Regions from separate parts of the Paenibacillus sp. FW101-FHT12H11 genome, predicted to be linked through region 3. Evidence: riboswitches for the same ligand, from Rfam matches in the RefSeq annotation. Region 3 holds a riboswitch; each other region holds the start of a gene.
The links. Region 3 has a riboswitch for cyclic di-AMP ahead of AC3WTJ_RS18550 (hypothetical protein). Riboswitches for the same ligand answer to the same signal wherever they lie in the genome.
Positions count from the first base shown of each region.

Region 1: linked by a shared signal. The riboswitch ahead of AC3WTJ_RS37505 (C40 family peptidase) and the one ahead of AC3WTJ_RS18550 (hypothetical protein) in region 3 are both predicted to bind cyclic di-AMP.
Region 2: linked by a shared signal. The riboswitch ahead of AC3WTJ_RS27750 (CAP domain-containing protein) and the one ahead of AC3WTJ_RS18550 (hypothetical protein) in region 3 are both predicted to bind cyclic di-AMP.

Region 1 covers NZ_JBYTCO010000023.1:12,742-16,014, forward strand. Annotated here, with positions in the region: gene AC3WTJ_RS37495 (methyltransferase domain-containing protein) at 1-638, shown strand, start outside; gene sugE (quaternary ammonium compound efflux SMR transporter SugE) at 676-996, opposite strand; guanidine-I (ykkC/yxkD leader) riboswitch at 1,088-1,190, opposite strand; gene AC3WTJ_RS37505 (C40 family peptidase) at 1,322-1,795, opposite strand; cyclic di-AMP (ydaO/yuaA leader) riboswitch at 1,799-1,937, opposite strand; gene AC3WTJ_RS37510 (hypothetical protein) at 2,106-2,924, opposite strand; gene AC3WTJ_RS37515 (M1 family metallopeptidase) at 2,982-3,273, opposite strand, start outside.
Region 2 covers NZ_JBYTCO010000009.1:351,522-354,794, reverse strand. Annotated here, with positions in the region: gene AC3WTJ_RS27760 (ATP-dependent DNA ligase) at 1-758, shown strand, start outside; gene AC3WTJ_RS27755 (alpha/beta-type small acid-soluble spore protein) at 812-1,045, opposite strand; cyclic di-AMP (ydaO/yuaA leader) riboswitch at 1,225-1,360, shown strand; gene AC3WTJ_RS27750 (CAP domain-containing protein) at 1,365-2,069, shown strand; gene AC3WTJ_RS27745 (GerAB/ArcD/ProY family transporter) at 2,133-3,209, opposite strand; gene AC3WTJ_RS27740 (hypothetical protein) at 3,226-3,273, opposite strand, start outside.
Region 3 covers NZ_JBYTCO010000005.1:388,707-391,979, reverse strand. Annotated here, with positions in the region: gene AC3WTJ_RS18560 (hypothetical protein) at 1-434, shown strand, start outside; gene AC3WTJ_RS18555 (Ger(x)C family spore germination protein) at 431-1,519, shown strand; gene AC3WTJ_RS18550 (hypothetical protein) at 1,547-1,957, opposite strand; cyclic di-AMP (ydaO/yuaA leader) riboswitch at 2,021-2,183, opposite strand; gene AC3WTJ_RS18545 (DUF2179 domain-containing protein) at 2,189-2,704, opposite strand; gene thpD (ectoine hydroxylase) at 2,759-3,273, opposite strand, start outside.

The DNA.
Region 1 (3,273 bases), on a different contig from region 3:
AGGATTACTACGGCGCGCGGGCAGCGGAATATGAACGGATTTATGCCCGCGAGGATGCGGACTATCAGCAAGAGCTTACGATGCTGGCGGATATCGTGAAGAAGCAGGTCGCCGGGAGCCGTGTCCTGGAGGTGGCTTGCGGTACCGGATATTGGACGCAGTTCATGGCGGAGACAGCCAAGCACATCATTGGGGTGGACGTTCGACCGGAGGTGCTGCAAATTGCTGCAGCCAAATCTTGGCCGCTGCATAATACCTCTTTCGTCGAGGGAGACGCTTACCGGCTTTCGGAAGTACAAGGGGATTTTGACTATGGACTCGCCAACTTCTGGTTTTCGCATATCCCGAAAAATCGACTGGATTCGTTCCTGCAAGGATTTCACAAGCGGCTTGGTCGGGGAGCCCGCGTGTTCATTGCGGATAATGTGTATGTCCCGGGAAGAGGCGGCGAGCTGATTACGAGTGAACATAGCGAAGATACGTACAAAAGAAGGGAGCTGGCCGATGGCTCCAAGCATGAAATTATTAAAAACTACTATTCGTATGAAGAGTTGAATGAAATCTTTAAACCGCTGTCGGAGCATCTGCGAATATTTGTCGGCAGCTCCTTCTGGTATGTTAGCTACATTGTGGCTTAGGAATCATCGGCTCAAGAAAAAGATGTAAACGCCCGTCTTAATGACCGGATGTGAATTTAAGGCCGAGAACACCGACCACAATGAGGATCATGAATAGGATACGCAGCAAACTTACGGGCTCGTTCAGAAATAGGGTGCCGATAATGATCGCGCCTACAGCGCCAATTCCCGTCCAGGCCGCGTAGGCTGTGCCGATGGGAAGGGTTTTTGTAGCTACCGCCAGAAAATAAAAGCTGATGATCATGCCGACAATGGTGATGCTGGATGGAACCAGCCGTGTAAAACCGTTGGAGAACTTCAATGAGATCGCCCAAACTACTTCAAAAACACCTGCAATGACCAAGTAAAGCCATGCCATCTGTGAATCACTCCTTAAGAAAGTATGCGAAGATGCCCATCTGACCGCGGCAAAAAGAAAAAGCCTGGAAGCAATATCGCTGGTGCGATAAGACTCCCGGGCTTTTTCCCCTCCGTGATCACAGCGTATTCGCTGTGTGTTTTCTCTCGGACCAGACTGGCGCTGCAGCGCCACGGAACCCTAGAAACATGATGCCGTAATTATAGGACGGCTTACACGCTATGTCAAGTTACAAAATAGCCAGAAGAAATGAATAAAAGCCCTGAAAAGCGGCTCATTCGAGCTAACGCTAGTCTGGGCTTTTTATTCATGATGAACAAGAAAATTACTTGGATTCAGCAGTTAGTTGATTGTAGATATCATCCCATAGAACACGTCTAGCGGATACATACCTTTTCGCATAATAGGATTCGCTTAGCTTGTTTTTCACGATACCTTCATTGGATGCGGAATGAATAAATTCACCGTTACCCAAGTAGATACCTACGTGAGAAATGCCTTTGCCCCCTGTGTCGAAGAACACAAGATCACCTTTACGAAGATCACTTTTGTCGATCCAGTAGCCCTCTTTATTTTGAGCTGCTGAACTATGAGGAAGGTCAATGCCGAATTTGTTGAATACGTACGCGGTGAAACCAGAGCAATCAAAGCCTCTTGTTGTCGTTCCCGCATCGCGGTACGGTACTCCCATCAATTCGTCAACCGTTGAGTCCAATGTGGATTCTGACGCAGACACACTCCCTAAAGCTACACTCAAAAACAAAACAAGACTAAAAAGAAGAGCAACAACCTTTTTCAACTGCTTGTCTCCTTCCGGTGCCTACGAGGTTAGCTGGAGGGTTCGGTTGAAGGTTCCCTATGATCCCTGTCTTGCAAGATCAATTCACCCGGTATGGTTCCCCCGTTTCCCCAAGAAATGAGGAATTCGGCATGAAATATTTGGTTTTTTAATGCTAGTCTCTTAATTTCGTCATAAACATCGAAATTCCTCCTTTTTCGTGCAATTGGGTCTGAAAAAATGTGTAAAGGTTCGCTTTACAGACAAAAAAATCCCCTTTTGCAAGGGGATTGAACAAATCTAAACCAATTATGGTTTTATTTATTACCTTTTAACGGCTCAATTTGGCGGAAAGAAGCTGAAATTGCGAGGTAATGGACCACATTTGCATGAAAATATGGAAGAGCGGGAAAAGTTGATAAATGATTAGCGCTACCAGACCTGCCCAGATATAGGTCGATGTGACCGTGATCCCTGCCAAAAGTCCCGAGCTCAGTAGAAGTATCAGAGAAAGGCCGATAATCGGAAGCGAGTACCGCATGAACGTTAGGACGGTGGATACTATGCCGAGACGCGCGGCAATGGCGAACTGTACATACATGAAGAGCAGATGCATCAGAAAGCCGTAAACCAGCATACCCAGCAGCCATGGCAGTAAGTCGAGGGAGGCCTGTTCATAAGATGTGCTGTGAGCGAACACCTTCTGCGCTTTGGGCAGCACCCAGATGAGCGGCAGCAGAGACAAAGCGATTCGAATCAAATACACGGCGAAGAAGGGGAGCGTGAGTTCCTTGATGCCGCGGACGAAGCGATAGCCGGCATTTTGATCGGAATGGGTGAGCGAATAATAGACACCGCCGTTCAGCATCGGGGTAAGGAACATGCGCGCCAGGAGCAGGCCGGCCAGCCACCACAAGTAAGAATGGCTAAGATCCGTTTTGAATAACTGAAACTGACTTTCGGCCAGAAAAAGCTGGAGTGCTTGCTTCGGCTGGTCGCCGCCGGGAAACCGATGCATGAGGGGCACTAACACCCCTTGTACAAGCTTATATAGAAGCATCCCCCAGCACATTTGGTAGATGAACAAGACAATCGTAGCGAAGGGTTGCCGTAGCGCAGCCCTGAAGCCGGATTTGAGATAGGTTGTCACCGGTGTCCCTCCTAAGCGTTGTTTTCTGAAGGCAAACTTGCCTTGTAGAGTGGGCGCCTACCAGGCTACCCACCCGAAAATAGCTTGCAGGAATTGAATAATGCCGAGATTCAGACGGAGTTTCCACTTGGTGTCCACTTCTGCTTGCATAAAGTTATTAATATGCTTGTTCTCCAGAATGAGCGAGTAGTTCGGATCGATACGAACCCAGTCTATAGGCGTCGTGTGGGTTAGTTTGTACTCAATGCTGCTCTCTTTGCCGTCCCATGTTTTGTCGAGCACCGTACCGTCGGCGAAATGGAACTGAATCGGCACTTCGGGCGAATTGCCGCCGCGCTTGGAGATGAGG
Region 2 (3,273 bases), on a different contig from region 3:
GTTTCAGGTGCATTCTTTCTAATTTAGACAAACTCTATGTATATACGAAAGACAATCAATTGGTAACGCATAAATTTCCTGAGTTGTTCCAGTGTCCGTTTCCCGAGGGAACGATCCTTGACGGTGAATTGGTTATTTTGGATAATCAAGGTAAACCGGACTTTGAAGCGATGTCAGCCAGATTTTTAAACCCGACAGACTTATCGCCTGTTGTATTTTTTGCATTTGATATTTTAAAATACAAGGGAATTGATGTCACTGAATTACCCTTGCTTAAACGCAAGGAGCTGTTGGAGCAAGCTTTCATCGAGACTGACAGGTACAAAAGGGTGAAGGTTTATGAGGGTAAAGCGGTGGATTATTTTGAGAAAATCCGGCAGGATGGGCTTGAAGGCATCATTTTGAAGTCGAAAAAAGAAAATTTCAAGTACGAGAGCAACAAACGCTCCAGGCAATGGCAAAAAGTGATTAACTGGACTTATGCAGATGTTTATATTTCTGGTTACAGGAAAAATAATTTTGCTTTGCTGGCGTCCATTGATTCAGCGAATGGTTTGAAAATTCCGGTTGGGGTGATTGAGACCGGGGTAACGCCTCTGCATCAGAAGGCGCTTGATGGCGTGAAGCACCGCTTAGTCTACAAAGAGGACAATCATTTTGCTTATATGGAACCGCGGCTAATGGCCAAAATCAAGACGAAAAACTGGACGAGAAACGGAAGGCTTCGTTCGCCGGTTTTCATGGAATTTGTGATGTAAAAAAAGACTGGATCACCAAGGAGGAAGTGGTGGTGCAGTCTTTTTTTTGTACATTACATGCGTCTAAAATTACCTGTGCTGCTGCCGCTTAGCTGTTGCTCGGCGATTTGAATCAATCTTCTCGTAATGTGTCCGCCGATTGCGCCGGTATCACGAGTAGCCATGTAGCCATAATACCCGTCCTGAGGAATCTGAATACCTAGTTCCTGAGCGACCTCGTATTTCATTTGCTCAAGAGCTGATTTTGCTTGTTGCACAAGTAATGTATTGCTTCTACTGCTAGCCATTTGGATTCGCTCCTTTATTTGGTGTATGAGTATTTTGTGGAAGTTATGGTTTTTTATTCATGGTGTTGGAAATTTTTTTTACAGCACGATGATTGCGCTTTCACAAAGCGTTGGAAAATTTTGCGGCATGTTTTCGGAAAAACCCCGTGTTACAATCGGAAAGATCGATTATGGTCAAAAAACTTAGAAGGCCGAAGCTTCTTAGAAAGCACGGGGGACCCATTCTTTGGGGTGAAGTCGCAATGAAAGCGACCGGGTGATTACTCTTTGACCCGAATCCGACAGCTAACCTCGCAGGCCGCAAAAAGGAGAGATTTTTATGTTGAAACGTTATAAACAGCTAGTCGTAACCGGTGCTATCGGACTGAGCGTCCTTATGAGTTCCAGTGGAGCCATGGCGGCATCCGCCACGTACACGGTGTCAGGCAACGATACCATGTGGTTGATCTCCCAGAAGTATGGCGTGAGCCTCACTTCACTGATTCAGGCGAACCCTCAGGTTGCCAACCCGGACGTGATCTGGCCTGGGATGACGTTGAACCTTCCTGGCAGCACAGGGACAAGCGGAGGCTCTCAAACACCAGCCCCGTCAGCGCCTGCTCCATCTTCACCAGCTGCTCCAGAAACACCATCAACGCCAGCTACATCTGCGCAATCCGCTTTTGCCAGCCAAGTTGTTACATTAGTTAACCAGGAGCGAGCAAATGCTGGACTACAAGCGCTAACCAGTGACAGTGCACTTACAGCTATGGCGCTGGATAAAGCCAAAGATATGTACAACAACGACTATTTTGATCATACATCGCCGACTTATGGGTCACCTTTTGATATGATGAGCACTTATGGCATTCCTTATTCCTATGCAGGTGAGAACATTGCCAAAGGACAACCTACACCAGAGGCGGTCATGGAAGCCTGGATGAACAGCACGGGCCACCGTGAAAATATTTTGAACCCTAATTACACGAAAATCGGCGTTGCCTATTATAACGGAGAATGGGTGCAGGAATTCATCAGCAACTAAGGCTCTATAGCGAGTTTTAAAAAACAGCCCTTGTGATTTCCCAGGTGGGATTTCGCAAGGGCTTTATTTATATTTCAACTTGGCTACCCCCCACATCAAGAGTGGCAGTATGATCCCATGGATGGGTAATAAATAAGGGATCGCGATTTTTTGTGGAAATACCACGGAACTATCGATAAAGTCCCGAGGAATCAAGGTAATCAGCGCGATAACCGGTGCTACGAACCAAATCATACGTCGCCATTTTTTAAAACCGAAGCTTTGAGCTGTTCCATAAGTGCAAACGAATAAGTAGAGAGACACTTTGGTGAACACACTAATGATCCAGATGGCGATAACAAAGGAATCGAGGTTTTGAAAAAAGTCGAAATAGGAGATATAACGGATCAGATTAAAGTAAGGATACGTTTGGCCCGACGCGGCGATGTGTCCGAATACCGAAAGGATTAAGAAAGTCGAAATGCTTGTTAACAGACCAGCCGCAGCCACTCCGAGTATGGCTGGTTTCACCCCAGCTTGAGGCTTTGAAAGAAAGCCCATGATGACGAGCAGAAGGATGCAATCCCCAAGAAATGTTGAAGTGGGCAGCGCTCCTTTTAGGATTGTCATCGCACCGGTATCCACATAGAAGGGAAGGATATTGTTAATATGGATATTTTTTAGGCTCAGCAAGAGAGGAATAGCAATCCCAAGTAAAGTTAAGGGCCCTAAAATTTCGCAGCATCTCGCGATAACCTCTAAGCCCGAGAAGGTTACATAGATCGCTACGAGGAGCATGGCTAACATCGGAACAAGGATCGGAGTTTTGGGAAGAATAGTCGCAACAATGAACTCTGCGTATTGCCTTATGATGATCGCAAGCACGCTATACCAGTAGATGAAATACACCACCATAACCATATAGCCAATGTATCGACCAAATAATTTCTTGGAGAATTCTACGATGGTTTGCCCTGGATGATATACACTGAGCCGTGAGCAAACATAAGCGACCCCTGCACCTATTCCGGTTGCGCAAACGGTTGAAAGCCAAGCGTCTTGCTTTGCAGTTTGGATAGATGGATTTATGGTCAGTAAAATGGTCATCCCCAGCTGCATGGTCAAGATCATCCAGAATAATTGTTTCCCGCCAATCTGCATGTCCGTAATTGCTCCTTTAATGATCTAAGAGTTTACCGAGAGGGTAGAAAATGTAATTTACCAG
Region 3 (3,273 bases):
TTACTTTTTTTGTGCCAATCGGATTCCACGGCACAGTTGGTGTAGGCGATTACGTTTACATTTGGAGTATGACGGCAGATTCCATGATCATGGAGTATGGTTTCATTAATCGGGTTTTGTTTGTCTTTCTACTGCTCTTCACTGGATTATCGCTGCTCTTTGTCATGAACACATGGCATACAACCATCATGTTAATTAGATATGCAATTAACCGATCAGTAGCTGTAGAAGAAGAACCGGTACCGAAGATGAATATCTGGTTAGCTTTAGGTGCAGGGATCTTGTCTTTCATTTTTATGCGCTTTGTAAACGTAGAAAAAAACCAGGTTATCTCTGAGATATGGCTCATTACTCGATTTTTCACCGAAATCATATTCATTTTTATGATGCTCTATTTTGTATGGAGAAAAAAGAGGGAGAACGTTTTTACATGAGGATTCTACTATTCATCGTCTTTTTACTCTACCTTTGTTTGTCTCTTGGAGGGTGTAGCTTTAAGGACATTGATAAAAGGTTCTTCGTCGTAGCCATGGGGGTGGATTGGACTGGAAAAAAGGAAAATCCTTATTTGGTAACACTTCGTCTCGCGATACCAGCATCCAAGATTGGCGAAGGGCTAGCGGAGAGTCAGATCGAGCATTTAGAAGCCCCGAGCATAGCGGAAGCAGTTAGAAACATTAAAGCTCATGTCGATAAAGAGCTCGATTTCGGACATTGCCGGATGTTTTTATTCGGTAAGAGCTTAGTAAAAGAGTCGATGGAGGAACCGCTAAGTTGGCTAGCCAGAAGAAGAGACATTCAACTGATTTCCTATATGGCATTAGCTGAACCAAGTGCAAACAAGCTACTGAAAGCAAGTCCATCAACAGAAAGATTGGCGGGTAACTCCTTTTTCTTAACTTTTGGAAAAGAAGGGACAGTTTCGCCTTACACTGTGACCGCGTTTCTATTCGATAACTTCCGTCGATTTAAAGAAAAGGGACTCGATCCCTACCTGCCCATCGTTAGATTTGATGGGGATTCATATGTTGTCGAGAAGCTTGCATTACTTAATAAAATGAAAGAAAAACTTGTCTTAGACCCGAAAGAAACAAAACTGTATAACATGACTGCGAATGAGTTTAGCCGATCAGGTATCCCTATTGATTATGAAGGAAAACGCTTGGCCTTTTACGTTTCGCGGGTGTCGAGTCATGTTTCAATATCAAAAGATGAAATTCCAATCGTCAGTCTTAATCTCAAAATAAACGGAATGATTGAAGAAAGTCCAATTAAGGTCAAGGACGCCAATTCCCTCCAGATCCAAAAAATGTTAGAAAAAAATGTTAACAAAACTACAGAAGATTTGTTATATAAAATACGTGATGCCAATGTTGACCCCTATGGGTTCGGTCTTCATTATCTGAGCCAATATTTCGGTAAAGAGATAGACTGGGAACATTGGCAAAACGTCTACTCTCAAATCAAATTTGACGTTAAAACTCAAATTATAATTGAAAGTACCGGACTTGTCCGTTGATGAAGAGACAAAGTCCGGTGATAACCTTTATGGAAGCAGCAGGAGCGAAGCTTCTTGATTATTATTGATGTATGTAAAATGGTCAGCTCCTAGAGCTCTGTATGTAACCCTTGCATTCCCACGTTTTGTTATCACATGTATAGACTTTGGATTCCAATCTTTACAAATTTGAATATATCGACAGCATAGATTAAAACTCACTTCAAACAAATATACTTTGCTAATTCGTATCTCAGGCGGAGTCCAACTTGTTGCATCCTCGGTATTCACCATAATAATACGATCAACACCCATCGCTTCCAAGCGTTTTTTTCCGTAGTTGTTATTCGTAATCGCGTAATATTGAATTCCCTTCGTTCTTAATAAGTTAATAAATTCCTTTCCCGCTCGGTTCGGTGCGGAAACCAAAACATATTCAGTGCAGGTTTCTTCAGACATATTCAATTTTTCTCCTCCTTATGGAAGGCAACGAAAGCAACTGCCTTAGGCCGTTATTTTCGTAACCACACCAATAATACGCTTACGAAGTTAGCTGTCGGATTTGGACGTGAGAATCGCCCTACACGGTAGATTCCGTGATTCACCCCTCTGTGCATGAAATAACATGCAGCAGTTTACTATGGTTCCCCCGCTCCTGAATGTCAGGATTCAGCGTTATCAAGATGACGTTTATTTACGTGTAGCATTTAACCAGAAACCGCCATGCAGTTTTCTGGGCTCCACAGTGACAATGAATGCTTTATGATCAATAGCCAGGATGCAGTCATACAAAAACTTCTCATTTTTGCGCCGTGCGAGAACTTCCAAAACCATTCTCTCACCATCTCTTCCCCAACCAACCCAAGAGGTAACACCAAATCCTTCTTTGCGAAGATAAGCCGCCATATAACGATGCAGCTCATCTGTAATAACTTTAACCGTAACGTATCCTAGAGCCAGTTTTTCTTCGATCCATGATCCAGCAAGCACACCTAATCCATATCCGATTGCATAAACGATTAAACATGCAGGTTGGTTTACATATTTCAGAACGATGTTAAGACCTATCACATAGATAAGAATTTCTAGCATACTGATTGCAGCAGCCGTGTATTTTTCACCTTTGAGGGTCAAGATCATGCGAAGTGTAAAACAAGACACATAGACGATCTGAATCACAAGAATGCTGCATATGATCGTGAACACAACATCATCCTTTCGATAATAGGACCCGCCGAAAGGCGGGCCCCAACCTGATAATTACCGACTAGCGATGAAGTTTGGTCTAGGTTGTTTGCCGGAATAAGGCGCATTCAGCTTATTTAGTACACTATTGTAAACAATAAAAACATTGCTTCGCGGATCTGGGGTAATGTTGCTATTGGAGCCATGCATCAAATTACAATCGAACAATAGGATGGATCCAGCTTTTCCAGTTGGAGCAATGATCCCCCCTTGCCCCGCCAGGTATCTCAAACTATTCTCGTCAGGTACACCATATTCCTGACGGCGAAGCGATGTCTTGTAATTGTCATTAGGCGTTTCTCCTACACAGGAAACAAATGTACGATGCGAACCTGGTATTACCATAAGAGGACCATTATTTGGTGTGTTATCTTCTAGAGCAATAGAACAACTGAGCGCTCTCATCCGCGGCATCCCATCTTCCACATGCCAGGTTTCAAAATCCGAGTGCCAATAAAATTCTTTACCTGTAAAGCCTTGTTTGAAATTTATTCTAGATTGATGCACATAAGTATTACTACCCAAAATTT